One region of the Aerococcus urinae genome, then DNA from elsewhere that is predicted to be linked to it. Evidence: predicted binding sites of a transcription regulator. Region 1 holds the regulator's gene; each other region holds the start of a gene.
The links. Region 1 encodes Rex, which represses fermentation and respiration genes when NADH is low (regulators of the CRP and FNR family bind a similar motif). Its sites were predicted from a motif close to TTGTGAANTANTTCACAA; they were not measured.
Positions count from the first base shown of each region.

Region 2: pdhA (pyruvate dehydrogenase (acetyl-transferring) E1 component subunit alpha) is a predicted target of Rex. The motif match lies at 5,372-5,389, and genes of this name have one in related genera.
Region 3: AWM73_RS05435 (FAD-binding protein) is a predicted target of Rex. The motif match lies at 3,046-3,063, and genes of this name have one in related genera.

Region 1 covers NZ_CP014161.1:190,496-201,382, reverse strand. Annotated here, with positions in the region: gene AWM73_RS00920 (adenylosuccinate synthase) at 609-1,895, shown strand; gene groL (chaperonin GroEL) at 2,022-3,650, opposite strand; gene AWM73_RS00910 (co-chaperone GroES) at 3,733-4,002, opposite strand; gene AWM73_RS00905 (redox-sensing transcriptional repressor Rex) at 4,360-5,013, opposite strand; gene AWM73_RS00900 (ABC-F family ATP-binding cassette domain-containing protein) at 5,248-7,197, shown strand; gene AWM73_RS00895 (DUF503 domain-containing protein) at 7,263-7,544, opposite strand; gene tsaD (tRNA (adenosine(37)-N6)-threonylcarbamoyltransferase complex transferase subunit TsaD) at 7,597-8,613, opposite strand; gene rimI (ribosomal protein S18-alanine N-acetyltransferase) at 8,591-9,085, opposite strand; gene rimI (ribosomal protein S18-alanine N-acetyltransferase) at 9,030-9,692, opposite strand; gene tsaB (tRNA (adenosine(37)-N6)-threonylcarbamoyltransferase complex dimerization subunit type 1 TsaB) at 9,673-10,404, opposite strand; gene AWM73_RS00870 (DUF896 domain-containing protein) at 10,585-10,824, shown strand.
Region 2 covers NZ_CP014161.1:424,852-435,738, forward strand. Annotated here, with positions in the region: gene AWM73_RS01905 (YeiH family protein) at 1-745, shown strand, start outside; gene AWM73_RS01910 (50S ribosomal protein L25) at 805-1,434, opposite strand; gene thrC (threonine synthase) at 1,724-3,199, shown strand; gene coaBC (bifunctional phosphopantothenoylcysteine decarboxylase/phosphopantothenate--cysteine ligase CoaBC) at 3,209-4,447, shown strand; gene def (peptide deformylase) at 4,522-5,100, opposite strand; gene pdhA (pyruvate dehydrogenase (acetyl-transferring) E1 component subunit alpha) at 5,542-6,645, shown strand; gene AWM73_RS01935 (alpha-ketoacid dehydrogenase subunit beta) at 6,648-7,634, shown strand; gene AWM73_RS01940 (dihydrolipoyllysine-residue acetyltransferase) at 7,687-9,312, shown strand; gene lpdA (dihydrolipoyl dehydrogenase) at 9,328-10,737, shown strand; gene AWM73_RS01950 (hypothetical protein) at 10,884-10,887, shown strand, end outside.
Region 3 covers NZ_CP014161.1:1,187,616-1,198,502, forward strand. Annotated here, with positions in the region: gene AWM73_RS05430 (LCP family glycopolymer transferase) at 1-879, opposite strand, end outside; gene AWM73_RS05435 (FAD-binding protein) at 1,150-2,967, opposite strand; gene AWM73_RS05440 (protein-export chaperone SecB) at 3,167-3,577, opposite strand; gene AWM73_RS05445 (hypothetical protein) at 3,556-3,948, opposite strand; gene AWM73_RS05450 (hypothetical protein) at 3,945-4,478, opposite strand; tRNA gene AWM73_RS05455 (tRNA-Arg) at 4,754-4,827, shown strand; gene hflX (GTPase HflX) at 5,139-6,371, opposite strand; gene miaA (tRNA (adenosine(37)-N6)-dimethylallyltransferase MiaA) at 6,391-7,329, opposite strand; gene recN (DNA repair protein RecN) at 7,319-9,031, opposite strand; gene AWM73_RS05475 (TlyA family RNA methyltransferase) at 9,047-9,865, opposite strand; gene AWM73_RS05480 (polyprenyl synthetase family protein) at 9,868-10,767, opposite strand; gene AWM73_RS05485 (exodeoxyribonuclease VII small subunit) at 10,767-10,887, opposite strand, start outside.

The DNA.
Region 1 (10,887 bases):
GCTCTTTATCGCACTCTGTTAGTTGAGTTCGGAAGGGTGAGGGGATGTCCTTTCAGAAAAGTTGAACGATCAGCAAGCTGATCTTATCATCTTTTCCTCCAAGGAATCTCCCTCCCTGATCCTTCCTCACATCCTTACCAAACATGCTCCAAGCGCAGAGCAAGCGTCCATTTCAGAAAATGGCGACAAATTCTCTCTGAGAATTTTTACGCCTTTTTCTTCCAATGGTCTTGCTCTTTAGTGCGCTTGTCGCACTCTGTAAAAACGTGCTCCAGATGCAGATCGATCTCCACTTCACTAAAGTGCAAGAAATTCTTTTCAAGAATTTTTGCTCTTTAGCTCCAGTTGCTATAGCTGTTCGAAGCGTAGCGAGTTACAGATATAGTATGCGTAGCTCTATCGATCTTTGGTGCATCCGTCGCACTCTGTACTTTATAAATGTATGCTATTTTTTTAGGGCAGGCAAGGACTTTTTTTATGATTAAAAAGGTCATGGCCTAAAAAAAGGTTTTCTTCAAAAAAAATTGCGGTATAATATTTTGGGTGTTAAGCCACAAGCTAACATGATGAAGACATTATTAAGATCGAATAGATAAAGGAGAAGTCATATGCCATCAGTTGTTGTTGTAGGTACTCAATGGGGCGACGAAGGGAAAGGGAAAATCACCGATTACCTCAGTAGCCAAGCCGATATTATTGCCCGTTACCAAGGCGGAGATAATGCTGGCCACACTATCCAATTCAACCAGCAAACTTTTAAGCTCCACCTCGTTCCCTCAGGAATTTTTTCAGAAGATAAGCTGAGTGTGATCGGAAATGGCGTGGTTGTTAACCCTAAATCTTTACTTGAAGAATTGGCCTATTTGCGCCAAGCAGGAATCTCTTGTGAAAACCTCCGCATCTCTGAACGGGCCCAAGTGATCTTGCCCTACCATCAACTGATCGACCGCTTGGATGAAGAACGTAAAGGCGACAATAAGATCGGTACTACCCAAAAGGGGATTGGCCCTGCCTATATGGATAAGATTGCCCGTAATGGCATCCGGATGGCTGACCTCATTGACCCTGAAACTTTCGCGGAAAGGTTATCTGTACAAATTCAAGTCAAGAACGAACTCCTAACCAAGGTATATGACCAAGAACCATTAGACTACGACACCATCTACCAAGAATATCTGGCATATGGCCAAGAATTGAAAAAATATGTCACGGATACTTCATTATTGATGAATGACGTCTATGACCAAGGGAAAAATATTCTTTTTGAAGGGGCTCAAGGGGTCTTACTGGATATTGATCACGGGACCTATCCCTTCGTAACTTCCTCTAACCCCATTGCCGGTGGTGCTACAGTCGGTTGTGGGATTGGCCCAAGCAAAATCAATACGGTTATCGGAGTGATGAAGGCCTATACCTCTCGGGTAGGTGACGGTCCCTTCCCAACTGAATTGCATGATGCTATTGGGGACCGCATCCGTGAAGTTGGCCATGAATATGGTACCACTACTGGACGCCCCCGCCGGGTAGGTTGGTTCGACGGGGTAGTGACTGCCCATGCTCGCCGGGTTTCTGGTTTAACCAAGCTTTCCTTGAACTGTTTAGACGTCTTAACTGGCCTGGATGAAATCAAGGTCTGTGTGGGTTACCAAACACCTAATGGCCAAGTATCCAAATCCTACCCCGCTAACTTGCGCTACCTGGCTCAATGCCAACCCATCTATGAAAGTTTACCTGGCTGGGAAGAAGACATTACTGGCTGCCAAGACTTTGACCAACTCCCTGAAAATGCTAAGACCTATGTTCGTCGCATCAGTGAAATCGTGGGGGCTCCTATTGCCACGGTATCCGTTGGGCCTGATCGGACTCAAACCTTAATCTTAGATAATATTTGGTAAAGAAGTATAAAGAGAAAAAGTAAGCTCTGACTAAGGAAATTTTCCCTTGCTGAGCTTACTTTTTTAATAAAAAGAGCTTGGGACAACCCAAGCTCTTTAAAGTCTTTATTCTATTCAGCATTTTTATTAATACATGCCTGGTGCGCCTGCTCCTGCAGCTGCATCATTTCCTGCATTTTCTTCTGGATGGTCAGCAACTACTGCTTCAGTCGTTAAAATCAAACCAGCTACTGAGCCTGCATTTTGTAAAGCAGAACGTGAAACCTTGGTTGGGTCAACCACACCATCAGAAATCATGTCTACCCATTCACCGCTAGCAGCGTTGTAACCAACACCTTGGTCTTTATCATGAATGTGTTCTACAATGACAGAACCTTCTAGCCCAGCATTTTCAGCAATTTGACGTAGTGGGGTTTCGAGGGCACGAACCACGATGTCTGCACCAGTTTGTTCGTCACCTTCTAAGGAGTCAACGACTTCTTTCACCTTGTCTTGGATATTCATGAAGGCAGTCCCACCACCAGCGACGATACCTTCTTCAACCGCAGCACGAGTAGCGTTTAAAGCATCTTCGATACGTAATTTACGTTCTTTTTGTTCGGATTCGGTGGCTGCACCTACACGAACAACAGCAACTCCGCCAGCTAATTTAGCCAGACGTTCTTGTAATTTTTCGCGGTCATAGTCAGAAGTAGTTTCTTCAATTTGTTTTCTGATATGAGCCACACGTTGTTCCAATTGTTCCTTGTTACCCTTACCTTCAACAATGGTGGTATCGTCTTTAGTAATGGTTACGCGGGCAGCTTGACCTAATTGATCAATGCTGGTGTCTTTCAATTCAAGACCTAAGTCTTCAGTAATGACTGTCCCACCAGTAAGAACAGCTAAGTCTTCTAATTGTTCTTTACGACGGTCACCAAAGCCTGGAGCCTTCACAGCTACTACATTGAAAGTCCCACGAATCTTGTTCAAGACTAAGGTAGGAAGAGCTTCCCCTTCAACATCGTCAGCCACTAATAATAAAGATTTACCTTGTTGTACGATTTGTTCTAATAATGGAAGGATATCTTGGATATTAGAAATCTTCTTATCAGTGAGGAGGATGTAAGGATCATCGAGAACAGCTTCCATCTTGTCATTGTCGGTTACAAAGTATTGGGAGAGGTAACCACGGTCAAATTGCATCCCTTCAACAACGTCTAGGGCAGTGTCCATTGATTGTGATTCTTCAATGGTAATGACACCATCTTGTCCTACTTTTTCCATAGCGTCAGCAATTAATTGACCGACTTCTTGGTCGCCGGAAGAAATTGCCGCAACGTTAGCAATGGATTCTTTAGCATTCACTGGAACAGAAATTTCTTTCAAAGCTTCTACTGCCTTGCGGATAGCTTGATCCATCCCACGACGAATGCCCACAGGATTTGCCCCTGCTGTCACGTTTTTGAAACCTTCATGGACGAGGGCTTGAGTTAGGATGGTAGCAGTAGTGGTACCGTCACCAGCAACATCATTGGTCTTAGAAGCGACTTCAGAAACTAATTTAGCTCCCATATTTTCAAAGTGATCTTCTAATTCAACGTCTTTAGCAATGGTCACCCCATCATTGGTGATTAATGGAGAGCCATAGCTACGTTCTAAGACAACGTTACGTCCCTTAGGTCCTAAGGTCACTTTCACGGTATTAGCTAATTTATCAATACCTTCTACTAAAGATTGTCTTGCATCACTTGAATATTTAATATCTTTGGCCATTCTATCTATCTCCTATTCTAAATCTAAGCATGATCGAGAATTCAATTATTTTTTATGTTGATTGTCGAAGTTCAGTCAATGATTATTCAACTACAGCAGTTAAATCTTTTTCTTTAATGATGAGGTAATCTTCCCCTTCATAGCGGATTTCGCTTACTGCATATTTTTCAAAAATAACTTGGTCGCCCACTTTAACTTGAGGGGTGTAGTCATCAGTAGCATCAGCAACAGCTACCACTTGACCTACTTGAGGTTTTTCTTTAGCAGCAGATGGTAAAACGATGCCAGAAGCAGTTTTTTCTTCCTCTTCTTGGACTTGAATAATCACACGTTCATTTAACGGCTTTAACATTTAAAATATCCCTCCAAATTTAACATACTAATTAATAACCTAATTAATAACACTTTTAATGATTTGTTAGCACTCATCATCTCCGACTGCTAACTTACACTATTTATAGTAAAACATTTCCAGATATAAATCAAGTAATTCGTTGACTTTTTTTGACCTTTTTTCTTTTTATCACTTTAAAAGTATAAAATATCATTTAAAAAGTATATGACATTAAAGTTAGGAAATTGAGTTAGATTAAACTCTTTATTCTTTGATTTTTACTATTGATGACAAGAAAAAAAGCCCTCAATTAAGAGGACTTTATCACTGACAAAAGTTAGACCTAATCTTCAAGTTAGGTCCTGCTAACTTTTGCTAGTTCGACGAATTTTTCTTTTTATTGTTACCATTGCGATTACCGATATAGTAAATCAGGGTTTGCAGCTCATTGGCTAAATCGACGTTTTGGACATGAATATCTTCAGGAACATCTAAAACCACCGGAGTAAAGTTCAAGATGCCTTGTATACCGGCTTCACCTAATTCACTCACGGTATCTTGGGCGACTTTTTCCGGAACAGTCATAATAGCAATCAGAATTTCCATTTCTTGAATCCGTTCCTTTAATTCACTCATTGGGTAAACCGGTACCCCACTATGGACGGTTCCTACAATCTCAGGATTAATATCAAAGGCCGCCCCAATCCGGATATTATTGGTTCGTTTAAAGTTATAATTTAATAAGGCGTTCCCTAAATTACCGACCCCGATTAAAGCCACTGTGGTGAGGCGGTCTTGGTAGAGTTGGCGACTAAAGAAGTCCAATAGAGCTTCAACATCATAACCATAACCACGCTTCCCTAGGGCACCAAAATGTGAGAAATCCCGACGAATAGTGGCACTATCCACTTTGATCGCGTCACTGAGTTCACTGGAAGAAATCCGTGTCTTACCCATGTTCTTAAAATTATGCAAGTAACGGTAATAAAGCGGTAACCGCCTAGCCGTTGCACGTGGAATTTCCTTCATGTTTCCACTCCTTTTCACAAGATATCAAATACATTTTATCACCTAAATCATAAAATGAAAAGAACTTTGTGAAAAATCACATAAATCTTTTCGGCTAATTTTTATTAATTTTAAAACTTTGTGAATAACCCCGACCTTTTCTAAGGGAAAGTTCACAAAGTCAAAAAATATCTGCCGATAAAATATGATACACTAGTGAAGACAATAATAAACGATTTAGGAGGAAAGGATCCAATGATTGTACTACAAGGATCAAAACTCATGCGACGTTTTGGCTCCGATATTCTTTTCCAAGATGTCCAAATGACCATCCAAGATAATAGTCGTACTGCCTTAGTCGGGCGAAACGGTACCGGTAAATCCACCCTACTTAAAATGTTAGCGGGCATTGAAGAACCTGACCAAGGGCAAGTCACCCGGGCCAAGGGCAAGACCATTGCCTACATGGACCAACATGCCGCCATTGAAAACAGTCAACGGACAATTTATGAAGAAATGCGGTCGGTTTTTAAAGAATCCATCGCCCTCATCCACCATGCTGAGCAAGCCGCTCAAGACTTGGCCGATGCCCATGATGAAGCATCCTACCAAGAGGCCCTCAAACGCTATGACCAATTACAAGAAGAAGTCAACCAAAGTAATGCCTATGGGTATGATTCCGAGATTCGCATGGTCCTCCACGGCTTTCAATTTCCTGAGTCAGATTACGACAAACCCATCAACCAATTATCTGGTGGTCAACGGACTCGGCTAGCCCTGGCCAAGGTCCTCCTCGAAAAACGCGATATTCTTATCCTCGACGAACCCACCAACCACTTAGACATTGAAACCCTGACATGGCTTGAAGACTACTTGCCTTCTTATCCTGGAGCCCTATTAATTGTTAGCCACGACCGTTATTTCCTAGACCATGTCACCAACGAGACCTATGAAATGACCGGACACAGTATGGAATATTATAAGGGGAATTATTCCTTCTACCTCAAAGAAAAGGCTGTTCGCCTCGAAAGCTGGCAAAAGGCCTATGATAAGCAACAAAAGAAAATTGCCAAGTTAGAAGACTATGTAGCGCGTAACCTGGTCCGAGCTTCGACCACCAAGATGGCCCAGAGTCGGCGTAAGCAACTCGAAAAGATGCCCAAAATTGAAAAGCCTAAACAGGACGAAAAAAGTCCCCATATTCAATTTCTAACGGACAAAGCCAGTGGTAACGTGGTCCTTACCGCCGACCACTTAGGCATTGGTTACGATGATCACTTACTTTCCTATCCGATTGAGATGGATATTAGAAAGCAACAAGCTATTGCAGTGGTGGGACCCAACGGCGTGGGTAAATCTACCCTCTTAAAAACCATTATCCAAGAAATTCCCGCCATCAAAGGGGAAATTCACTATGGGGCAAATGTGACCATTGGCTACTATGACCAAGAATTAGCCAAACTCCACAGCAATAAGGATGTCCTCCACGAACTTTGGGATGACCATCCGACCATTAACGAGGAAAACATTCGTACCATCCTGGGGTCTTTCCTCTTTTCCGGACAAGACGTGGAAAAATCGGTAGCTATGTTGAGCGGAGGAGAGAAGGCCCGGCTTGCCCTAGCCAAACTCTCCTTTAACCATGATAATTTCTTAGTCCTTGACGAACCGACCAACCACTTGGATATTGATTCTAAGGAAATTCTCGAAAATGCCCTGATTGCCTATGATGGAACCTTGCTCTTTGTTAGCCACGACCGCTACTTTATTAATCGGATTGCTACCCAAGTGCTTGAAATCAGTCCAGAGGGTTCCACCCTCTACCTGGGCGATTATGATTATTATCTCAATAAAAAAGCCGAGCAGGAAGCGCGGCTAGAAGAAGAAAACAAAGAAAATCAAGCCAGTCTTACTGAAGAAAAGTCAGCACCCAGCCAGTCCGCCCAAGCCTATCAAAATCGTAAGGAACGCCAAAAGGAAGAAAGAAAACTCCAACGACAAAGCAAAAAAATTGAAGCAAGTATTGAAGGCTTAGATGAAGAAATAGCAGAGATCCAGGAAAAAATGACTGATCCTGATATTTTACAAAATTACTATGAATTAAACCAACTCGACCAATCTCTTAAAGACACACAAGCCCAACAGGAAGAGCTCTTTAAGGAATGGGAACTTGTGCAAAGTCAGTTGGAAAATTTTAACCAATAGACATAAAAAAGGTATGCCCACACCAGGACTCAAGACTAGTCCGTCTGTTAGCATACCTTTTCTTTTTAAGCTTCTAGCCATTCGGTATGAATGACTTCAATGGGATACCAGCTTTCAATTTTTTCGAGATAGTTCAGCAGGCGCTGCCGGCTCTTGCTGTATGAATTAGAAACTAGGCCAAAAGCGACCACCGCTTGGTTGACTAGGTCTAAGTCAGCAATTTCAGCAGCAGTCACCTTTTCTCGCTGTTGGGCCCGCTCCACCATACTTTTGACGATCCGGCGCTTATCCTTCAAAGTATAAGCTTGGTCAATGATAAAAGTGACTTCTAAACCAATTAATACCATCTTTCCTCCTCAAGCTTTCCCTGAAACTCAATTGGCCTTCGCTTAAAGGCAACTAATTTTCATCACCTAAGTCTAGACCTGGGTTGGCATCCAAGTCTAAGCCGACAAAGTCGCCCTTTTGGTATTGCGGGTAGGCAGCCGCTGCAATCATGGCACCATTATCCCCACATAAACTTAATGGTGGGTAGGAGAGGCGCACTTCAGGATGTTCTTTAGCCAAGTGACTCTCTAACTCTTTTCTGAGTGAAGAATTGGCAGCCACGCCGCCCGCAACAACTAATTGTTTGACCGGATAAGCAGCAATGGCCCGCATAGTTTTAGTCACTAAGACCTCCACGGCAGCCGCTTGGAAACTAGCTGCCACATCATTGGGATTCAATTCTTCCCCCTTTTGTTCTGCATTATGGGCATGGTTAATAACCGCTGATTTAAGGCCGCTATAGGAAAAATCAAAATTATCCTCATTGATCATGGGGCGGGGATAGTCATAAATAGCCTGACCCTCTTGAGCCATTTCATCCATGCGTTTGCCCCCAGGATAAGGCACTCCCAGGATACGGCCGACCTTATCATAGGCTTCCCCCACAGCGTCATCACGGGTATCGCCGATTTTTTGATAGTGGCCATCTTCTTTCATATAGACTAATTCCGTATGTCCCCCACTGACCACTAAGGCCAGCAATGGGAAAACCATTTGGTCAGAAATATTATTGGCATAGATATGACCAGCCATATGGTTAACCCCAATTAAGGGCTTGTCATGGGCAAAGGCTAGCGTCTTAGCGGCGGTAATCCCAATCAGTAAAGAGCCCACTAAGCCAGGGCCCTTGGTAACCGCCACAGCATCGATCTCTGGCCAGGTCACGTCCGCTTCCTTCATGGCATAATCAATCACCTGAGTAATTTGCTCGACATGGTGGCGGCTAGCAATCTCTGGAACTACTCCACCAAAACGCATATGACTTTTAATTTGTGTGGCAACGACATTACACTTCATCTCTTTGCCATCAATAACGATCGCTGCACCGGTTTCGTCACAGCTTGATTCAATTCCCAATATTGTTGTCACTGGTCGATCTCTCCCATAAATAAACTTTTGCATCTTCATGATTATCTTGGTAATAGTTTTTGCGTTGGTCAATACACTTGAAACACTGACTCTCATACAAGGCCTGAGCAGGGATGTTGTGGGCACGGACTTCTAAGAAACAACGGGCTAAGCCTTGTTCTTCTAAGTGGACCAGGGCTTGAGTCAAAAGTAAGGCCCCCAAGCCCTGCCGACGTCTATGGGGGCTGACTGCAAAATGCAATAATTCCCCTTCATCTGCCAATAATTGAAAAGTGGCTGCTGCTAAGACGACTTGCTTTTCATCTAGCAAGAGGAATAAATAGAGCCGTGGACTGGCTAAGCCCCGTTCCAACCAATCTAGAGCGATATGGGGCATCTGCTCAAAGGCCTCCTGGTAAAAAGCCAGCGCCTGCTGACTAATCCTGGGGATGAGCTTGGCCTCGGGTCGGTGGTAGACTATGATTTGCTTCATCTTCTTGGGCAACCTGATGGGCATCATCTTGCCAAGTCAGAGTGAGGGCATCTTCGTGGTTATCACGATAGTAACGCTCCATCTTCCCCGTTGCCTTAAACCCCTCTCGTAAATAAAATTTCTGAGCACCTTCATTGGATAAACGAACTTCTAAGGTAATCGCATGGCGTTCCAAATCAGGGGCTAAGTGTTTGACCAAGTCTAAGAGCTTGGACCCAATCCCCAAGGACTGGTAGCTGGGTAGTACGGCCAAATTCGAAATATGAATCGATTCTTTGTCCCGCCGACAACCTACAAAGGCCAGCAGTTCTTTTTCCTTAAAGGCTTGTAGGTAAAAAGTTGACGGATGGTAAAGCATATCATTATAGATATCCTTCTTGGACCACATCTGATGCCCATCATAAGCTGCCCGCTCTAGAGCCACCATTTGGTCAATCCACTCCGAATCGGATATCGCTAAATCAAGCTCCTGGTCTAAGCCATAAGTCAAAGTAGACTTATCCAAATCGATCTGCTGACTCAAAGCCTGGCCAGGTTCATCAGCAAATAACTGGGTAATTTTATTGCCCAGTTGAAAGAGCCAACGATCAAAGCATTCTTTCCACATAATGGCCTCGGTTTGCTGCCGCTTCTTCGGGGTGTTTCTCCTCCCAACGCTCTTCGGCTTCCGCTAATTTAGCATACTCTGGTAAGAAAGTGGCGACATCTTCTTCCTCTAGTTCTAGCTTAGCCAGTAAGGGAGCGTGGATAACCCCTTTTTCTGCCGGTAATAACTTAGCTTGGTCTCCCAAGTGTTCTTTAATTAGTTCCTCAAATTGGTCAATATCCGAACTGATAAAATACAAGCTTTGGTCGGGACAAGCTGCCTTTAACTGGTCTAGCCAGTCTGCTAGCCGGTAATGCCCCATAGTTAGACCTTCTACTTCCTCTCCATTACTATCATAAGCCATAGCAAAAACAGTTTGGCGTCTAGCATTAATCAGAGGACAAATGATGCCATCCTCTTCTGCGGCATTAGCAGCAATGGCTGCTAAACTGGTCACTGAATAAAGTGGAATATTTAAGGTCCAAGCCAAAGTTTTGGCAGTAGTCACCCCGATCCGAAGTCCCGTATAGGAACCCGGCCCCCGAGTAACAACCACCCTATCCAGGTCACTCACTTCCCAAGCAACTGTGGTAAACAACTGCTTAATCAAGGGTAAGAGAGCTTTAGAATGTTTAATTTTAGTATTTGTGGTGATTTCCATTTTGCTGGTCTGATCTTCAATCAGCGCAATACTCATAGAAACCGTCGATGTATCGATAGCTAATGTTCGCATGATAATCCCCTTTGTGCTTCAAACTCATGTAGGTCTATTCTAACATTATTATAGAGATGGGGCTAGGTGCTAGCTTGACACTTGAAAGCAAGAAAGTTGCAGGCTAACCCGATCCTTGGTATATTGTACTAGCTGCAAATAGCTAATGGTCACATGACCAAGATTAAAGGAGGTCTTAACATGGACGAATTACTCAAACGCATCAATGAACTAGCTAAAAAACAAAAAGAAGACGGCTTAACTGCTGAAGAAAAGGAAGAACAAACACAACTTCGTCAAGAATACTTGAAGATCTTCCGCGGTAACTTCAAAAACATCATGATGAATACCAAGGTCATCGATCCTGAAGGTACCGACATTACCCCAGAAAAACTTAAAAAAGCCCAAGCGGAACACCATGGTAAAGGACAAAGTAAATAATCCTTTCCCTTAAGACCGTTTAATGAATAAGACATAAATAGCTGCCAATAGGAGCCTGGTATG
Region 2 (10,887 bases), 230 kb from region 1:
CCTGGAAGTGCTGGCTCAACACGGTGTCAAGACCATTACCCTAGCTATTGTGGTCATCGCCTTCACGATTGGGCTAATTTATAGCCTGGCTAAGGCTGCAGGGATTGAACGTAAATTATCCCTCTTATCAGCTTCAGGGTGTGGGATCTGTGGGGCAGCTGCTGTCCTTGGTCTATCACCCATTATTGAAACCGATGAGGACGATGAGGTTATTTCTGTTGCCGTAGTCGCTATTCTAGGGACCATCTTTACCTTGATTATGGTACTCTTACGGCCAATCATGGGTTTAACCGATGTTCAGTTTGGAGTCCTAGCTGGTGGCTCATTACATGAGATCGCCCATGCTGTCGCTGCTGGGGCCGCGGGTGGAGCTGCTTCAGAAAATATTGCCGTGATTGTTAAGTTGTCACGGGTATTAATGCTAGCGCCGGTTTCCTTGATTTTCTCTTATATTGCTAGTCGTCGGAGTGATGGCAATAGTCATGCCAAGATTCAATGGCCATGGTTCATGTTAGGTTTCATTATTTCTTCGGCCATTGGGACCTACGCTGGTCTATCAGAAGCTATTGTGGGTCACTTAGTTGACTTAGCCTATATTCTCTTAGGGATGGCAATGGCTGCTTTAGGGGTAAATGTGAACTTTAAAGTGGTCTTTGAAAAGGGACAAAAAGTCTTTGCAGTTTGCTTCGCCGGCTCAGTAGCTCTCTTTGCCCTTGTCTTTGTTGCGGCTAAAATGTTCTTCTAGTCAAATAGAGTAAAAGAAAAACGCAAGTCCATTCGGGCTTGCGTTTTTGTATGAAGTGGTTATTCTGCGTCAGAATCTTTTTCGCCGATTACTTCAGGTTCAGCGGCTACAGCTGGTTCTGCATCTTCTTCAGGTTCGTCATCTGGAGCGCTGACTGATACGATAACTTCTTCTGGGTCGGTAATTAATTCAGCTTCTTCCATACCTTCGAATTTAACTTCGCCGGCAGTAACGCTGTCATTAATGTCTAAGCCGCTAACATCCACAGTGAAGTATTCTGGCGCTTTAGCAGGGTCAATACGTAGGGTAACTTCGTAGACGTTGATGGCTGCCACACCAGCAGGGTTAGCTAGCTTCTCTTCGCCAACGATAGATACAGGAACGTTAACCTCAAGTTTTTCACCTTTCTTGATTGCTTGTAAGCTAATGTTATAAACGATTGGCTTAATAGCTGCGCGAGAAATTTCACGTAAGAAAACGGTACGGCTTCCTTGTCCTTCAATTTCTAATTCGAAAACTGAGTTAGTCCCTAAGTCACGTTCAATTTTTTCCACGTCTGGGCGTTCCATTGAAATTTTGATAGGGTCTAGGTCACTAGCATACACGACACCTGGAACTAAGTCTTCACGGCGTAAAGCCTTTGAAGCGGATGTTCCTGCAGCATCACGCGTTTTTGCTACAAATTTCATCATTCTACCTCCTGATTATTACTTTTATGAATTCTTTGAATTCCTAAAAACTACTCAATTATAGCACAAAGGGCCATAATAGATCAAGAATCCATAGTTTTTCAATTTCTATTTAACCATAAAAAGGCCAAGAGTTGTAGTGTTTTTGAAAAATATTTCTTGTAATTCGCTTTTTGCTTGTCTAGAGAATAAAAGAAGGACTTCTAGTTTTTAATCCCTAGTGGACCAACTCAAGGCCTAAGTATGGTAAAATAACGGCAATAATATCTGCTTACCTAGGAGGTTATCCATGTTATACACCAGTACGAGAAATAGTCAGCTTTCTGTTCGGTCAACAGAGGCAATTTTGCAAGGCCTAGCGCCTGATGGGGGGCTTTATGTTCCTAAATCGATTCCTCATTATCAAGGGGATTGGGAGACGATGAGCAAGTTGTCCTACCAGGAACTAGCCTTTCAAATTTTAAGCCTCTATTTTGATGATTTTCCTGAGGACATTTTACAGACCTGTATCCAAGCCGCCTATGATGAAAAATTTGATGATGACCGCATTGCACCGGTAGTTGGTTTATCCGATCATTATCTCTTGGAACTTTTCCATGGGCCGACGATTGCCTTTAAGGACATGGCCTTATCCTTACTCCCTCACTTAATGAAGGCTGCCCAAAAAGTCTTGGGTCGCGATGAAGAAATTATCATTTTAACCGCGACTTCAGGAGACACCGGTAAGGCCGCTATGGCTGGTTTTGAAGACGTGACTGGGACTAAGATCATTGTCTTCTATCCTAAGGGCGGGGTTTCCAGCATTCAGGAAAAACAAATGCTGACCCAAAAAGGAGACAACACCTATGTCTTTGGGGTCAAAGGAAACTTTGATGACGCTCAAAGTAAGGTCAAGGAGCTTTTCAATGATAAGGACTTAGCAGCGGAACTTCAAGCCAACCATAGCCAATTTTCTTCTGCTAATTCCATGAATATCGGTCGCTTGTTCCCTCAAGTGGTTTACTATTTCTATGCCTATGGGCAATTACTGAAACAGGGCGCGATTCAAGCAGGGGACTTGGTCAACTTTACGGTGCCAACCGGGAATTTTGGAAATATATTGGCTGGCTACTATGCTAAGCAAATGGGCCTACCGATTGACCGCTTAGTCTGTGCCTCAAACGACAATACCGTCCTCTATGACTTCTTCAATAGCGGGACTTATGACCGCCGTCGTCCTTTTAAATTGACCATCTCTCCTTCGATGGATATTTTGGTCTCCAGTAACCTGGAACGGCTCTTGTATTACGCCGTGGGTCAGGATAGTCAAGCGGTCAAAGACTTGATGGCTGCATTACAGGATGAAGGTCACTACCAATTAGGTCAAGAAGTGCAAGCGGCCTTTGATAGCTTTATTGGAGCCTATAGTGATGAAGCTGAAACTAGAGCAGAAATTAAGCGCGTTTACCAAGAGGACCACTACCTCATGGATCCCCATACGGCCGTGGCTTCCGCCTGCCTAGGCAAGGTGAAGGACCAGTTAGCGGGGGAAAGTATTGTGGTATCGACCGCCAGTCCCTTTAAATTCCCCGCTGCCGTTTTGGAATCAATCGATAAGGGCGACAGTCATTTAAGTGACTTAGAACTCTTAGAGGCAGTGCAAGCGGCCAATGGTTTGGACTATCCCCAAGCAATCCAAGCCATCCTTGAAGCGGACAGCCGGCCTGAACGGGTAATTGAAGTGGAGGAAATGGAAACAGTGGTAAGAGAGATTGCCAAAGGATAGGAGATTAAGGTGTTAGAAAATAAACAAATCGTTGTGATCGTGACCGGTGGAATTGCTGCTTACAAGGCGCCAGACTTTGTGCGTCTATTGATCAAGTCCGGCGCTGAAGTCAGGGTAGTGATGACTGAGGCAGCTGAACAATTTGTCCGCCCCTTTACTTTCGAGGTCTTAACCAAGTACCCCGTCCTAACTGACCAGGGAGATTATCCTGAAAGTATCGGTCACATTCATTTAGCTGACTGGGCTGACCTGGTGGTTGTCCTCCCAGCTACCGCTAACACCCTAGCCAAGGCGAGCTTGGGTTTAGGGGATAATGAGGCAACTGCTACCTTATTAGCCATGGATTGTCCGCGGATTTTTGTTCCAGCCATGAATAGTAAAATGTGGGAAAATCTGGCTACGGTTAATAATGTTAACAACATAAGAAAAGGCGGAGATATTGTTATCGAACCGGCTAGTGGCTTTTTGGCGGAAGGCTATGAAGGGAAAGGGAGGATGCCTGAACCCATTGAGGTCTTGCAAGCAATTAAAGCTTTAGTGGCTTTGGACAAGGCCTTCAATGGTCAAGTAAAGAATATCCTTAAGACCAGCCCCTTTAAAGGGAAGAAGATCGCCGTATCCGCTGGAGGTACTCAAGAAGCTATTGATCCCGTACGCTTTATTGGTAACCATTCCTCAGGGAAAATGGGCTTGGCCTTAGCCCATGTGGCTTTACTCTTAGGAGCCGAAGTCACTTTAGTGATGACCCCAACGGCCCGAGATTTGCCCCATCTCCCTGCCATTCAAACCCGTCAGGTCAAAGACGCTCGCCAGCTCTACCAAGTCATGCACGAACTGAACGAGGCTAGTGATATCATTATCATGGCGGCAGCGGTTTCAGACTATCGGGTCGAGACGCCTAGCCCCGAGAAGATCAAGAAAAATAAAGACACTGACCAGGACCACTTGCAAATTAACCTGGTAGAGAATCCTGATATTCTCAAGAGCCTTTCCCAGGAAGGGACTTTCTTGGTAGGCTTTGCCGCTGAAACCAACCACGTGCTCGACTATGCCAAGAAGAAATTAGCTGCCAAGGGCATCGATATGATTGTAGCTAATGACGTGAGTCAACAAGCTATCGGTTTCTCTAGTGAAGACAATGCCGTCACCATCATCAGTCAAAAGGGGGCAAAAACCTTACCTCAAGCCGATAAAATGATGATTGCTGCTGGAATTTTTGCTCAAATTGCTCAAGAATTGAATCCATAAGAAAAAGGACTTAGCTCTAAGCCAGGAAATGGCTGCTAGCTAGGTCCTTTTTTTCTTGATCAGGGGATCAAGGCTTAAAACTCGTCACCTAAAAGATAGGTGTGCTCACCTAAGGAGTAGGGATCGTTTTTATTAATTCTTTCATAGTAGAGGTGACCGTCGAGGTGGTCGATTTCGTGTTGCAAGACGATAGCAGGATAGCCCTTGAAACGTTTCTTAAAGTGATTGCCTTCTAAATCATCGTAAGTGATGGTGATTCGAGCGTAGCGGGGCACATAGCCGGACACGTCATCATCGACTGAGAGGCAGCCTTCGCCCTCTCTGAGGCAGACTTTTTCTACGGAATGACTAATGATCTTTGGATTGACCATAACCCCTTCTAAGATAATCTCTTCATCGGAATCAGGATCTTCGATATTAGGAACCAAAAGGGCAATCATCTTTTCGCCGATGCCTACTTGAGGGGCGGCGAGACCAACACCAGCGCGGAGACCAAGTTCAGGGCCCTTTTCTTCATCTTGACTATTATACAGGTATTCCATCATATCGTGAGCGGCTTGTTTTTGCGTTTCATTTAAGGGAAAAGTGATGGTGTCTGCTTCACGGTGTAAAACTGGATTACCATCACGGGTTATGTCATCCATTAAGTACATACAGCTTATCCTCCATTAATTATCTTATATTTTAATTCATTTTCTCAAATTACAGCAAATAAGTCAAAAGGATCTCGCCGTTTTTTAAGGCCATAAATCATCGAATCAGAACAATAAATGTATCCCTTAATTAATAAAATTTTCACAAGGTAAGCGCTTTCCTGATCGAACTATAACAGTGTTATAACAGTTGCAAACACCTGTATTATTTTTGAAAATGGCTTTATATAAGTACTTTAGCCAGACTTTTAGGAAAGCAATCAGGGCGTACATGTTAACGTTTACACAAATAAAGCAACTGTTCTAATATAGAAAGTTAGGATTTGGGCCTCAATTGTTTGAATTCGCTTCCTTTCCATGATAAATTAGTGAAGTGAAGGGTGAATAAGCCAATGCCAAGGCATGGCAAAATATTTTCTTTACAGAAAGGAATGTGTACAGATGGCAAAACAACCAGTAGATTATCAAGCACAACTTGCTGGTATTGACGAACAGTTCCAAATGGTTCGTATACTAGACGAGGAAGGGAAAGTCGTTAACCCTGACATTATGCCAGATTTAACTGACGACCAACTTGTAGAAATAATGAAACGGATGGTCTTTTCAAGAACCTTACACGAACGCTCAATGGCACTTGCTCGCCAAGGACGTTTAGGTTTCTATGCGCCAACTTATGGACAAGAAGCTTCCCAAATGGCTAGCTCCTATGCCTTTGAACAAGATGACTGGCTATTCCCAGGTTACCGTGATATTCCACAATTAGTGGCTAAGGGATTACCAGTAGACAAGGCCTTCCATTGGTCTCGTGGACACGTCGAAGGAAATAATTATCCAGAAGACTTCCATGCAATGCCTCCACAAATTATTATTGGGGCTCAACTTATCCAAGGTATGGGTAATGCTGTTGGTCAAAAACTAAATGGCTCTAAGAATGTCACCTACACCTACACCGGTGATGGTGGTTCAAGTCAAGGGGACTCATATGAAGCTTGGAACTATGCTGGTCGCTATAAAGCACCAATTGTTTTCTTCATTCAAAACAATGGTTTTGCGATTTCCACCCCACGTCAAAAACAATCAGCGGCTAAATCCTTAGCACAAAAAGCCGTTGCAGCTGGTATGCCAGGTGTTCAAGTGGACGGTAACGATGCCTTAGCAGTTTATGCAGTTGCTAAACAAGCACGTGAATGGGCTGCAGCAGGTAACGGACCAGTCTTAATTGAAACCATTACCAACCGCCTCGGCGCTCACTCCACTTCCGGTGACGATCCTAAGATTTATCGTACCGATGAAGATATCCAAAGCTGGACCAGTCGTGAACCACTGATTCGTTTCCGTGCATATCTAGAAGAAAAAGGTTTATGGGACGAACAAACTGAAAGCGACTATGTCGAAAGCGTTAAAGAAGAAGTTCAAGCAGCCATCAAGAAAGCTGAAGCTGCGCCTAAGCAAAAAGTTTCTGACTTCTTGAAGAACATGTTCGAAGAACCAGGACAAAACATTAAAGAACAAATTGAAAAATATGAAGCGAAGGAGAGTGAATAAGGATGGCCAAGAGAACTGGAAAAACAATGGTAGAAGCCATCACTGCAACGTTAGACCAAGAAATGGCTCGTGACGATAAAATTTTACTTTTCGGTGAAGACGTAGGTAAAAACGGTGGTGTGTTCCGTGCTTCTAAAGGTTTATATGATAAATATGGTGAAGACCGTGTAAGTGATACGCCTCTATCTGAATCAGGTATTGGTGGTATGGCAATCGGACTTTGTCTCCAAGGTTTCCGTCCTATCATGGAAATCCAATTCTTCGCTTTCGTATTTGAAGTGATGGACTCCTTAGCTGGACAAATGTCACGTTACCGCTTCCGTTATGGAGCAACCCGTAACTTCCCAATTACCGTGCGTTCACCATTTGGTGGTGGGGTTCATACACCTGAAATGCACGCGGACTCAGTAGAAGGTATTTTTGTTCAAACCCCAGGGATGAAAGTGGTTGTTCCATCAAGTCCTTATGAAGCTAAAGGTTTACTTGCTTCAGCCATTCGTGACAATGACCCAGTCTTATTCCTTGAACACATGAAGTTATACCGCTCATTCCGTGAAGAAGTTCCTGAAGAAGAATATACCATTCCTCTAGGCGTAGCCAATGTGGCACGTGAAGGTTCTGACGTCACTGTGATCGCTTACGGTTACATGGTTCGTGAAGCGCTTAAGGCTGCGGAAGAATTAGAAAAAGAAAATATTTCTGTTGAAGTCATTGACTTACGGACGATTTCACCAGTTGACTATGAAACCATTGGTAAATCTGTTGAAAAAACCGGCCGTGTTGTCATGGTACAAGAAGCTCAACGTGAAGCTGGTGCAGGTAACAATGTGATCGCTGAAATTTCTCAACGTTTCATTCTTTCTCTAGAATCACCAATTGAATTCGTATCAGCTCCTGATACAGTTTACCCATTTGGTTTAGCAGAAAATGACTGGTTGCCAAATGCTGATGACATCAAAGAAGCAGTTAAGAACACAGTTAATTTCTAGAAATAAGTAATCCTATTGAATCACTTAAGCTAAGAAGGGATGATGAAAAAAGATGACATATACTTTTAATATGCCAGACGTCGGTGAAGGCATGAGCGAAGGCGAAGTTGTTAGCTGGCACGTTGGAGTCGGAGACTCTGTTCAAGAAGAAGATGTTCTTGTTGAAATCCAAAATGATAAATCTGTTGAAGAAATCGCTTCACCTGTAAGCGGTAAAATTGAAAAACTATACGTTGAAGAAGGTGACGTAGCTATCGTTGGTGAACCTTTGATTGACTTCTCAGGTGAAGGCCTACCAGAAAGTGATAATGCAGCTTCTGAAGCACCAGCTAGTGAAGAAGCCTCAGCTCCTTCAGCGAATGCAAGCACTGGATATTACCAATTCCGCCTACCAGATGTTGGTGAAGGAATGGCCGAAGGTGAGATCGCTGAATGGCTAGTCAGTGAAGGCGACGAAGTCACTGAAGATACTGCGGTTGTTGAAATTCAAAATGACAAATCCGTAGAAGAAGTTTACGCTCCAGTGGCTGGTACCATTAAGAACATCATTGTGCCTGCCGGCGAAGTAGCCAATGTGGGTGACGTTCTTGCTGAAATCGACTCACCAGAACATAACAGCGAAGGCTCAGCACCATCTTCAACTCCAGCTTCTCCAGCTCAACTTGAAAAAGCTGACGAAGGCAATGAAGGTGCAACCGGTGCAGCTAATGGTAACGGTGGCGTACCACAAACCGCTGATCCAAACAAACGCGTATTAGCAATGCCTTCCGTACGTCAATATGCGCGTGAACAAGGCGTTGATATTTCTCAAGTTGCAGGTACCGGTAAGAATGGCCGTGTTCTCAAAGAAGACATTGATAACTTTGACGGACAAGCTGCAACCGCAAGTGCTCCAGCTGCTGAAGCAACAAGTGCTAAAGCCAGCGAAGAACCTGCTAAGAAGGCTGCACCTAAGAAGGAAAGCCATGAAGACGGCGATGTAGAACACGTTAAGATGACTCCAATGCGTAAAGCGATCGCTAAATCCATGGAAACCTCTAAATACACTGCTCCTCAAGTGACCTTGTTCAAGGATGTCGAAGTATCCAAACTATGGGATCACCGTAAGAAATTCAAGGGTATTGCTGCTGAACGTGATACCAAGTTAACCTTCTTACCATATGCAGTGAAAGCTTTAATTGCTGCAGTTAAGAAATACCCAATGCTCAACGCTTCAGTTGATGATGATGCTCAAGAATTCTTATTGAAGAAATATTACAACATTGGTATTGCTACTGATACTGATCAAGGATTATACGTTCCTGTAGTTCATAATGCAGACCGCAAATCCATGTTTGATATTGCCGATGAAATTAATGATAAAGCTGCCAAGGCCCATGAAGGAAAATTGAAGGCTGCTGATATGTCAGACGGTACTGTTTCAATTTCTAACATTGGTTCAGTTGGCGGGGAATACTTCACCCCAATTCTTAACTACCCAGAAGTTGCCATTTTAGGCTTTGGTGCAATTGTGCAACAACCTGTAGTTGACGACAATGGTGAATTAGCAGTTGGTCGAGTATTGAAACTTTCATTAACCTTCGACCACCGTATCGTCGACGGCGCAACAGGACAAAAAGCCTTGAACGAAGTTGGTCGTCTGCTTAGCGATCCTGAATTATTATTAATGGAATCTTAAGGAGGTAGTTAGTAAATGGTTGTAGGTGCAATGGCAATTGAACTGGATACAGTCGTTGTTGGGGCTGGACCTGGCGGATACGTTGCGGCGATCCGCGCAGCCCAAATGGGACAAAAAGTAGCCATTATTGAACGTGAATATATTGGTGGTGTCTGCTTAAACGTTGGCTGTATTCCTTCCAAGGCTTTAATCCAAGCTGGACATGCTTACCACGAGGCCAATGGCGGTTTAGAAGTCTTTGGTGTGGATTCAAAAGCTAGCTTAGATTTCACCAAAACACAAGAATGGAAAGACAATAGTGTGGTTAAAACCCTAACTAGTGGGGTAGAAATGCTATTGAAGAAAAATAAAGTGGAAATTATCCGCGGGGAAGCTTTCTTCAACAATGAACGTGAATTAACCGTGATGGGTGAAGGTGATGAACACCAACTCTATAGCTACAAACACGCAATCATTGCGACAGGTTCTCATCCAATTGAAATCAAAGGCTTTAAGTTTGGTGGCCGTGTCATTGACTCCACAGGTGCCTTAAACTTAAAAGAAGTGCCTAAGAAACTCGTTGTTATCGGTGGTGGGGTCATTGGTGCCGAACTGGGTTCAGCTTATGCTAACCTCGGTAGCCAAGTCACCATCTTAGAAGGTTCTCCTCAAATCTTACCTAACTTTGAAAAAGATATGGTTAAGGTTGTCGAAAAAGGCATGAAAGCTAAAGGCATGGATATCCATGTTAACGCTATGGCCAAGGAAGCTGTCGACAACGGGGACTCTGTCACCGTTAAATATGAAATTGACGGCAAGGCTAACGAAATTGAAGCGGATTATGTCTTAGTTTCTGTTGGTCGTCGTCCTAACACTGAAGATCTTGGCTTAGAAGCCCTAGGTGTTAAGAAGAATGACCGTGGCTTAATCGAAGTGGATAACCAAGGACGGACCAGCGTGAAGAATATCTTCGCAATTGGTGACGTCGTTCCTGGTGCTGCTTTAGCCCACAAAGCGTCCTACGAAGGTAAAATTGCTGCGGAAGCCATTTCTGGTAAAGCCGCTGCAGTGGACTACAAGGTAATGCCTTCCGTAGCCTTCACTGACCCTGAAATTGCTTCTTACGGTTTAACCGAAAAAGAAGCTAAAGATCAAGGGCTTGACGTGAAAGCAACCAAGTTCCCATTAGCTGGGAATGGACGGGCTTTGTCATTAAACCAAAAAGAAGGTTTCGTTCGCTTAGTTGCTACTAAGGATGACAAGGTGATCGTTGGTGCTCAAATGGTCGGCGTTGGTGCTTCAGACGTGATGGCTGAAGCAGGCCTAGCTATTGAAGCAGGCATGAACGCTGAAGATATTGCCCTCACTATCCATGGCCACCCATCCCTCGGGGAAAGCTTAATGGATACAGCAGAAGGCGTTCTCGGCATGCCAATCCATATGTAAGAATATAATATGACAGGACAAGAGGCTCTTGCTTTGGCAAGGGCTTTTTGTTTTTGGTCAAAAATGCTACTGACAAATGATCTATGACTTGCACTTTAGGAATTTCTTAGCCATACTAAGGAAAAAGACTAGGATGGAGTGTCGTTATGA
Region 3 (10,887 bases), 980 kb from region 1:
ATTGGTCGCTCCCCGGTAGTTAGTGAAGAGATCCTTCATATCCGAAAAGGGCATATTAGTTTGGACGTTACTGCCAATGGTATTTAAGATTTCTTGGTAGTTAGGCAGGGATGATAAGGAGGCTGCTTCCTTGAGGCTGGCCAAGATCACTTGCCGTTGGCGAGCTTGGCGGCCATAGTCCCCTTCCGGATCGTCATAGCGGTTACGGACATAGGCTAGAGCAGATTCCCCATTTAAAGTCGTCGGTTGCCCTTGGATAAATTGGTGGCCATCTTCACTGAAGCTGATCGGTGGTGTTACCGTTACCCCACCTAGGACATTGATCATATCTTCCAAGCCCTGCATATTGACAGAGACATAGTAGTCAATCGGAATATCTAGCAGGTTTTGTACAGTTTCTACTGCTCCCGCTGCCCCGCCATAAGCATAAGCATGGTTGATCTTGTCTTTGTTGCCATTAGGGAGAATAGTGGTATAAGTATCCCGAGGTATGGAAAGCAAAGTGCTTTGCTCCATCTTGGGGTTTACCGTCATGACCATCATGGTATCGGACCGGCCTTGTTCCGTTCGACCCAGAGAACCGGTATCAATTCCCATTAAGAGAACCGAAAAGGCTTGATTACCTTGACTAAGGTCAACTTGGCCATTCCGCTTGGACTTGTAATCTGCCGCTTGGTACATTTGGTCAGACGTCTCTTTGACATCACTATATGCTTTAAAAGCAATCCAGCCCCCGATGCAAAGAAGGACTAGTAGAATGCCCAGCACCCAAGGCCAAATCCGCCGTCTTTTCGGTCTTTCTACTTGGGATCGATAGTCTTCCCGAGTTGAATGCCGGTCAGGTCGAGTTGATCTTTTATTATCATAATTATCTGTCATAAACTTTCTTTCCTTAAAAGTTGTTTTGCAAATTTTAATTAACTGATCACCATATATGAACACAATAAATAAGGCTGAAAATTAGTCCTATTTACCAATTTTCATAATAACACAACTTTTTTTGCAATAACATATGAAATTATTATAAAAACGTTATCATTTGGCCAAATAAAAGAGTCTTATTGGACAAATAAATTAAATAAAGGCCCAGTCTCAGACCAGGCCTTTATCGTGTTTATGTAAATTTAATTTTCAGAATTATTAACTTGTTTATTCTTTACTCTTAGCAATGGCATCCGCTACCGCTTCTTTAAGGGCATTAGAACTTAAGGTAGCACCAGAAATAGCATCAACATCAGTCGAATTAGCAGCAATCATAGCTTGGGGTAATTCAGAAAAGACTTCGTGACCTTGTTGTTCACTTTCATTGTGATTCAGAACAGTAATTTCTCTTAACTTATCTCCATCGAGAGTTACTACCACGTTCAACTCATCTCCCATCCCGGAATGACTTGTCCCCAGGTATTGGTTATCCTTTAATTGCAGGTCTTCCGTAGTCACTCCCTTTTCTAAATCACTTTGCAAGTTGACTTTATTTTCTGTTGTCGGTGTACCTGTTAGCTGACTTATCGAGTTCTCCTTTGCTTGGGCAGCATTTTCACCAGCAATCTTACCAAAAATCAGACATTCAGCGATATTCATCCCACCTTGGTACATGCCAGGGGTAATCCCACCCAGTTCACCAGCTCCGTAAAGATTAGGGATGACTTGACCATGGCTATCTAGAATTTCTGCCTTAGCGTTTCTTCGCGGTCCCCCTTGGGTATTTAACATGGTTTGGACAATCGGAATAGCGTAATATGGCCCTTCCGCATCAAAAGCAGTCATGGAGTCGGAAGAACGACCAAAGGCATAATCCTTACCTGCTTCGGCAAAATGATTGAAGTCCTTAACTGTGGCTTCTAAGACCTCACTATCAAGGTCAAGTTCTTGGGCTAATTCAGCCAGGCTATTGGCTTTTACCGCTGCTTTGGCGTAATCAACAAAGAGACCGTCAGCTTGGGTGAGTTCTTCATATTTCTTGTGGTCAAAAACAATATAAGGTCTTGTTTGACCTTGAGGAACTCGCCAAATCCCGTGGTTATAAATATGGCCGTGGCGGTTAGCTTCATCTTCCTTAAAATAACGCGTTCCATCGTCCCCAATGACTAAAATGCTGCCATGAGTCAGAGGTTGGGTACCAAAGGCATGTAAGGTCGCCCTTTCTCCAGCAGGCACATCAAAGGCCGTCCCGTGGTACATACCAAGCGACTCATAGTTAGCCATATGCCAGAGGTCAGCTCCAACTTCAAGGGCCATGGTCACCCCATGCCCTTGATTATATAAACCACCTAAGGGAGCCAGACGACTTTCGTTGAGATAGTCTTTAATCATTTGCGGATTATTTTCAAAACCACCAACAGAAAGAACTACCCCATTTTTGGCAGCAATGTTGACGGTTTGCCCTTGCCGATCGATTTGGACGCCAACAATAGCTTTCGTACTTGGGTCTTGGAGAAGATGTTGGGCAGCTGACTCGAACCAGACATCAATGGAATCAGAACGTTCTATAACTTTTTGCCGTAAAACTTTCCACAAAGCAGCGTCAAAGATTCCTTCATGGACAGTAAGGAAGTTATAGGTTTCTACCCCCTCAAATTCAGGATATTCGTAAACCGCTGACTCGAGAGGGAACTTATCAAAATGGTCCTTAATACTGTATGGTTCGACCTCTAAATAGTCACGAATATAGTCTTCCATATTGACTAGGCCATCAATATAGGTGGACTTGACTTCTTCATTTAAGTCCATCCCCGCCATCAGTTCATCATAGTACTTGTGCATAGCTTCCTTATTATCAGCCGATCCAATTAACTGGGCACAGTAGCGAGTATTACCGCCCTCATGACCATTGGGCGCAGCATCGACCAAGAGAACCTTAGCACCCGCATCGCTAGCAAAGCGAGCCGCTGTTGCACCCGCTCCACCGAAACCAAGCACAACCACATCATATTCCGCCGCATAAGTCGTTTGTTCATTCACTAACATTTTGATCTCCTTCCTTTGTTGCTTATTTATTGGTCAGCGTAAGAATACGCTTACATTTATACTTCCATCATACTCCAATTGTGAATAAAATAACAGAGTTACACTGGTAATTTATTTTCAAAAGAATGTTTTAATCAATAAAATTTCAAACAAAATAAAAAACGCTTTAAACAAGCGTTCGTAAAAAGTATTATTTAATTTATTCTTCATTACTGAAAATACTCATTATATTCATAATTGGAATGGTTACTGGATTTGCTCCACCCAAAGCTGTTACAGATGTTATATAAGACCTAATGTAAGGAAAGGCAATACTAATCATATTAATACCATATTCATTAATAATTTGGTTCTTATCGCCTTCTAATGAAGAACAATCAAAATCCGTTTCTTGACGCAAATGAAGATATAAGCCATTTTCATTATCGGATTCTTTTTCTGATAATACGATAACCATTTCTAAAGTAACGATATCGGATTGGTCATCATTTCCCAAAAAATTTGGGGTCATTTCTACATTAATCTCTGTATTAGGTTCTATAAAATAATTATTAATTGTGAATTCAGTCACTCTATTATTTATAATTCTTAAACGGCTAAACTGAGACATTCTTTTCCTCCAAGAAGTTTATCAATGTTTATATTATTCTTGCCTTTCAATGTAAAGTTATATTGTACATTATTAGTAAAAGATTCATTATTAATTACAAAATTCATATCTATTTCATCATTGGCAATATTATTTTGTTCAGTTAAGTGATTATCTATATAATCTTGAATAGTGTTAATTACCTCTTCATAACGCGATACAGGAATAGAAGTATTACAAAATTCTAATTGAGCATATTCAGAATCAGTCATACCTAGAATTTGATTCATTTCATCTAAAGTTAAACCATATGAATATCTCAAATCTAATATTTTTTCCGATAGCGGATATTGTTCACTATTCTTAATAGTTGAAATATCATTATTTATCATATCGTAAACTCCTCTCCTATAATAATTTCATTATTATTAATATCATACACGTGGTCACGTAGCTTTTGAGTATATTCAGTTAACGGCTGAGTCGGATCACTTCTCCCTTTTTCTTTGATATAAGAGTAGCAAAATATTAAATTAGGATCTTTCTCTAAAGATTGATTATCACAAGGGAAAAATAAAAATCTTAAATGTTGATAAGCCGTATCCATTCTTATTTCATACACATGTCTTACACTTATCATTTTCTTTATAATTTTTGCTCTCCTATACTCCCCGCTAACAGCATCTGGCAGCATAATTTCCCAATCTCTATCTAATGGATCATTCTTGTTAATAAAAAGATATCCCTCATTAATAAAGAGAAGCATAACATTACGGTAAATTTGAAAAAAAGTTTCTTCAAAATATTTATTGTTTTTTAGTAATTTAGGGTAGGCAACAGTAAAAATATATCCATTATCATTAAAAGTTACATCATTAAAAAACGTTTTAACAATAGGATAAATAGCTTCTACCTTTCTCATATAAGTCTCCCTTTAAACATAACTATATTTAGTATGACAAAGATATTGTTAATATACAAGATTTATGAAGTAAATTTCATATATTAACCTTATATTCCTGATATAAATTAGTAATATAACTATTCCTTTTTATCTAATAATTATTTCGGATAAGTATATCAATGAAATTAATTTTCCCTCTTTAATTAGATCGGTTTTAGCATTTAAACGCCCATATTAGCATAAAAGCTTGACAAGGTCTGCTTAAATTGAGTAGAATATAAGAGTTGTTAGTTCTCGGGGTAGCTCAGCTGGATAGAGCAACGGTCTTCTAAACCGTGGGTCGCGAGTTCGAATCTCGCTCTCGAGATAAGTGAGTGTAAAATATACACTCAGACAAGTTAAAAAAGCTGGTAGATGCACTCTGCCAGCTTTTTTCTATATTTTTATTTTAAGAGACTTATGATAATAAAAATATTATTTTGGTAATTAACTTTGAGCAGTAGTGGCGCTTTGAAAGTTGGGTCTTAGCCATGAATAAGCAAGCGATGTGAAATACGGATAGTAGGCGCTAGCCGTACTAGCCGTTTGAAGCTCGCTAGGTGAGGGATCTTAGCCCGAACCGATGCCATGGCTTTTAAAGACCCAAACTTCAAAAGCAGAACGTATGCTCGAAATTTTTTATTCAGTTTTAGGTAGTGGAAGATAGTCAGGCTTATAGCCCATAATTTGATAGGATTCGCTATCTTTATCAAATTCAAACTTCTCAATATAGAAACGGTTTTGCCATCCTAACCATTCATTAGCCGCTTCCGGCGCAACTTGAACCGCAAAGGGTTGGTAGATGGTCTTGACCTGGTTAACAATGGCTTGACGCAAGGCTTCAATGTCCTGGCTATCCTGGGCCGAGATCAAAAGATGGGGGCTGGACGGGGTAAGCACTTGTTGGCCCGCTTCCACTTGGTCCCGCTTATTATAGATATAGAGCTTAGGTAGGTCTTGCATATCCAGGTCTTCCAGTAATTGATTAACCACTTCTTCTTGTTCAAGAGCAAAAGCTGAGGAGGCATCGACAACGATCATCAACAAGTCCACATTGCGACTCTCCTCCAGGGTCGAGTGGAAGGCATCGATAATCATAGGTGGCAAGTCTTGGATAAAGCCAACCGTATCCGTTAGGGTAATTTCAAAATGATTGGGCAGGGAAAACTTCCTCGTGAGCGGCGTTAAGGTGGCGAAAAGTTGGTCAGCCTGGTAGGTTTGGGCATCGGTTAAGGCGTTAATCAAGGTCGACTTACCGGCATTGGTATAACCTAAGAGGCCAATTTTAAAGAGACCTGACTTTTGCCGGCGTTCCCGGGTTAACTCCCTCTGCTTTTCCACTTCTTTTAATTCATGGCGGATTTTTTGGATTTCATTACGGAGAACACGGCGGTCTTGTTCCAACTTGGTTTCCCCTGGGCCCCGGGTACCGATCCCCCCACCAAGTCGGGATAGGACCGTCCCCATCCCTGCTAGTCGGGGCAAGAGATATTCATTTTGGGCCAAGGCCACCTGCAACTTCCCTTCCTTAGAGGTTGCCCGGCTGGCAAAGATATCTAAGATTAGCTGTACTCGGTCAATGACTGGACAATCAATAGCCTCTTGGAGGTTGCGGTTTTGTGACGGGGATAATTGTTGGTAGAAGATCACCAAGTCAATATCTAATTCCTGACTCAAGTCATGGATTTCTCTAACCTTACCGCTTCCAATCAGATAGCGGGCATCCTCTTGGTCGCGCTTCTGACCTTGCCGGCTAACCACTTGACCGCCCGCAGTTTCTACTAAGGCCGCTAATTCATCCATTTGCATGGTGAAACGCAGGTCAGTGGTTTGAGGAAGTTGTAAACCGATAATTAATACATTTTCTGGCATAGAAACCTCCTTTCATTTTCTACTTATCTAGGAAAGCCGCCACATCACTAATGACGCTAGCTAAGCTATCCTCTGCTTCTACTAAATTATACCAGTGGACCTGGTCCATCCGATTCTTCAACCAGGTCAGCTGGCGTTTGGCATAGCGCCGAGAGTTTCTTTTCAGACGGTTAAGGCTAGTGTCCAAGTCCTCTTCCCCCCTTAAATAGGGAAAGACTTCCTTATAGCCGATCGACTGCAAGCTTTGGCTTTTTGGATCGAGGTCCTGGTCTAAGAGCCACTGGGCTTCCTTTAAAAGCCCCTGGTCCACCATCAGGTCAACCCGCTGGTTAATCCGCTCATACAAACGCTGGCGGTCACAGTAAAGGCCAATGAAATAATAGTCATAAGGACTTTGATGGTCACCATGAGTCTCCTTGGCTTGGGAGAAGAGCTGTCCGGAAAAAGTTCCCACTTCTAAGGCCCGGATCACCCGCTTGACATTATTGGGATGGATCTTTTGGGCAGCCTGGGGATCTAAGTCGACCAATTTTTGGTGGAGGGCCTGGTTACCCTGACTGCCTGCAAAGTCCTCCATTTGCTGTCTAAAGTATGGATGAGGCTCCACCTGTCCACCCAAGGAGAGGTCAAAGAGAAAGGATTCCAAATAGAGACCGGTCCCGCCCACTAAAATCGGCAAGTCTCCAACTGCTCTAATGTCTTGGACTGCTGTTTGGGCGTCCCGTTTAAAGTCAGCTACGGTATAGGCCTCATCAACTTGGCGGATGTCAAGTAAATGATGGGGAATCCCTTGGCGCTCACTTTCTGTTGCCTTAGCTGTCCCGATATCTAAATCCTGGTAGACCTGCATGGCGTCTCCATTAATGACTTGCCCTTGGAAATGTTGGGCCAGTTCGATACTAAGGGCCGTTTTCCCCACGGCGGTAGGTCCACCGATACAAATTAACTTAGTTTTCATTACTATCTTGCCTTCTTTGCTTGCGGTAGGCTTGGGCTTGCTTTAATTGGTCTTGGGCGGCCCGACGACTAGCCTCAGTCATCACTTCACCGGTTGTCATGTGGCCAATCTCCCCTACCCGCTCTTGGTCATTCAAGCGACTAACCTGGGTTTTGGTCTGGTCGTCATGGCTGACTTTAGAGATATGTAACTGATGGTCAGCCATAGCCGCCACTTGGGGCAGGTGGGAAATACAGAGCACCTGGGCCGATAAGGCAATCTCAAACATCTTATTGGCAATGGCCTGGGCTACCCGGCCACTGACTCCGGTATCCACCTCGTCAAAAATAACTGTGGAAGTTGGTCGGCTAGCCTGTAAAATGGCCTTAATGGCTAGGATAATCCGTGACAGTTCCCCGCCACTAGCTATCTTATGTAAGGGTCTTAAGGGCTCGCCAGGGTTAGTTTGGATATAAAAGGTTACCTCATCAGCTCCAGAAGCGGCAAAGCTTTTTCTTTGTTTAAAGTCAACCGCAAAGCGGGTATTCTTCATATATAAGTCGGCCAACTGTTCTTCAATAGCCTGCTCCAATTCCTCTGCGACCACAAGACGTTTTTGGTGGAGGGCCTTGGCAGATTTTGAAATGGCTTGCTTGGCCTGCTTAAAATCAGCTTCCAATTCTTCTTGGTGGCTTTCCCGGTCTTGTAAGGCCTGGTAGTCCTTTTGAGCTTCTTGGTAATAAGCTAGGATATCAGCAATAGCCTTGCCATACTTGTGTTTCAATTGGTCTATTGTGGCTAGGCGTTCTTCAATTTGGTCCAAACGTCTGGGGTCATAGGATAGGGAGTCCAAGTTATCCCGGATACTGTAAGCCAGTTCTTGAACACTATAGTAGGCGGATTGGGCCTGTTCATAATAGGCCTTATAATCGCTATCCAAATCTTCAATTTGTCCTAGAGCCTGGCTAGACTCACTCAGTAAGTCAACCGCATTGCCCTGGCCTTCTGACAAGGCATTCAAGGCCTGGCCTAGGGAAGAGACAATATTTTGGTAGCTTTGGAGCTTTTGCCGCTCTTCACTGAGTTCTTCGTCCTCACCTGGGACCAATTGAGCTAGTTCGATTTCATTGAGCTGAAACTTCAGTAAGTCCAAACGTTGGGCCACTTCCTGCTCATTTAAGGCAAAGTCCTTGACCGCCTTTTTAGCCTGACGGTAGTTTTGATAGTCTTTGGCGTAGGCTTCCTGTTCCTGAGCAATCCGACTCCCCGCATATTGGTCGAGGAGGTCCAAGTGGTTTTTAGGGTCAAGTAAGGTTTGATGTTCATTTTGCCCATGAATTTCAAGTAAATAGTCGCCCAATTCTTTGAGCAGGGAAACCGTTAAGGGCACACCATTGACCTTGATGGTATTGCGGCCCTTTTGGTCTAGGGCCCGGGTGATAAGAAGTTGGTCATCTTCAAAGGGAATGTCCTGGTCCTTAAGAAAGTCTCGTCCTGCATCGGAAAAATCCGGCAGGTAAAAGATCCCCCGTAGTTTAAGGGCCTTGGTCCCATAGCGGATAAAGTCGACGGAGCCCCGACCACCAGCTAAAAGGCCCAGGGCATCGATAATAATGGACTTCCCTGCCCCCGTTTCCCCGGTCAGGACCGTCATGCCTTCATCAAAGTCAATGGTCACTTGGTCAATAATGGCGAAATTTTCAATGACGATATTTTGTAACATGACCCCTGTTCCTTTCTAATGAAATTGTTGGTGGGCAGCCTGAACGACTTCCAGGCTATTAACCGAATCAGAAATCTCTCCTTGCTGGTCTTCTTGGTGGTTTTCTAAGAGCGTGAGAAACTCGATATTTCCCGTGCCTCCAGTAATGGGTGAATAGGTCAGGTCTAAGACATCATAGCCCATTTCGGTCGCCGCCTGGAAGATCATTTCAATGACCTCTTCATGGATTTTTCCGTCTCGGACCAACCCTTTCTTACCTACCTTGTCTTTGCCCGCTTCAAATTGAGGTTTGATCAAGGCCACCACCTTGCCTTGGTCTTTGAGGATGGCCTTAAGAGGCGGCAAGATGAGCTTTAGAGAGATGAAGGAAACGTCGATCACAGCAATATCAGGAACACCCTCAGTAAAGTCTTCCGGTTGACTGTAACGGAAGTTGGTCTGCTCCATCACGGTCACCCGGTCATCATTACGGATTTTCCAATCCAATTGGTTAGTCCCCACGTCTAGCGCATAGGAGTGGACCGCTCCGTTTTGTAAGGCAACATCAGTAAAGCCCCCGGTAGAAGAGCCAATGTCTAAAACATTCAATCCGGTAAAATCTAAATCAAATTGCTTGATGGCTTTTTCTAATTTGAAACCACCCCGGGATACATAGGGCAATTCATGCCCTTTTCTTTCTAAGACAGATTCGACTGGGATCTTTTCCCCGGCCTTGTCAATCCGTTCTTGTTTTTCGGTATAGATCTTGCCCGCCATAATTAAACGCTTGGCCTTTTCCCGGGAATCGGCTAGGCCTTGGCGGACCACCATAATATCTGCACGTTCTTTTGTCATGGCTATCCCTTTCCATAATCCATGCTGAGGTAATTGAGGAAGTCAGTCAGTAATTGCGGATCGAAGTTCCTTTCCTGACTGCTTAAATTGTCAAGGGCCACTTGGCAGGCTTGCCTTTCGCTAGCTAGGGCTGCTAAAGCCCCTTCCTTACCCAGGAGACTAGGATAGGTATTCTTATCACTATCCTGATCTCCATGCGACTTCTTGCCCCGCTCTTCATCCGTCCACATGACTTCTTGGAGATCATTTTGAATTTGATAAGCGATGCCAAAATGCTGGGCATATCTTTCTAGGGCATCCTGAGCCTCTTGGTCAAGGCCCATGATCAGAGCGGCTGACATGATAGCGAAGTGAATCAAGGCACCAGTCTTCTTGCCATGCAGGTTTTTCAGTTCTTCAATCGTCAAGTGTTTTTCTTCACTGGCCATATCCATAACCTGTCCGTCCACCATGCCAGACTTACCAGCTGCTTGGGCTAAAAGTTGAACTAATTCGAGTTTAAGTTGAGGGTCAATGTCATCCTGATTTTGGCTCAAGACTTCAAAGGCCAGGGTCAGTAAGGCGTCCCCCGCTAAGATAGCGGTAGCCTCATCAAACTTCTTATGGTTGGTCAGTTGGCCCCGGCGGTAGTCATCATCGTCCATAGCAGGTAAGTCGTCATGGATGAGTGAATAAGTGTGGATATATTCCACCGCGCAAGCTGGAGCCAGACCTAAATGATAATCATAGCCAAAACTGGCTAGTGTGGCTAGTAAAAGACTAGGACGGAGGCGCTTGCCCCCATTCTCTAAGGAATAGCGCATGGAAGCCAGGAGACTGTCCTGGCTATCCTGACCTAAATGAGCAATTAAGGCCGCTTCTAAGTCCTTATCAATGCTTTGGCGGAAGCTCTTCAAATCCATTATTGGTCCTCATTTCCCTTGGCGACTTCAAATTCTTCTAATTCATCTTGGTCATTCATGAGTTTAGCCATGGTCTTTTCAGCTTTTTCTAAGCTTTGGCTACAGTAGTTAGATAGCTTG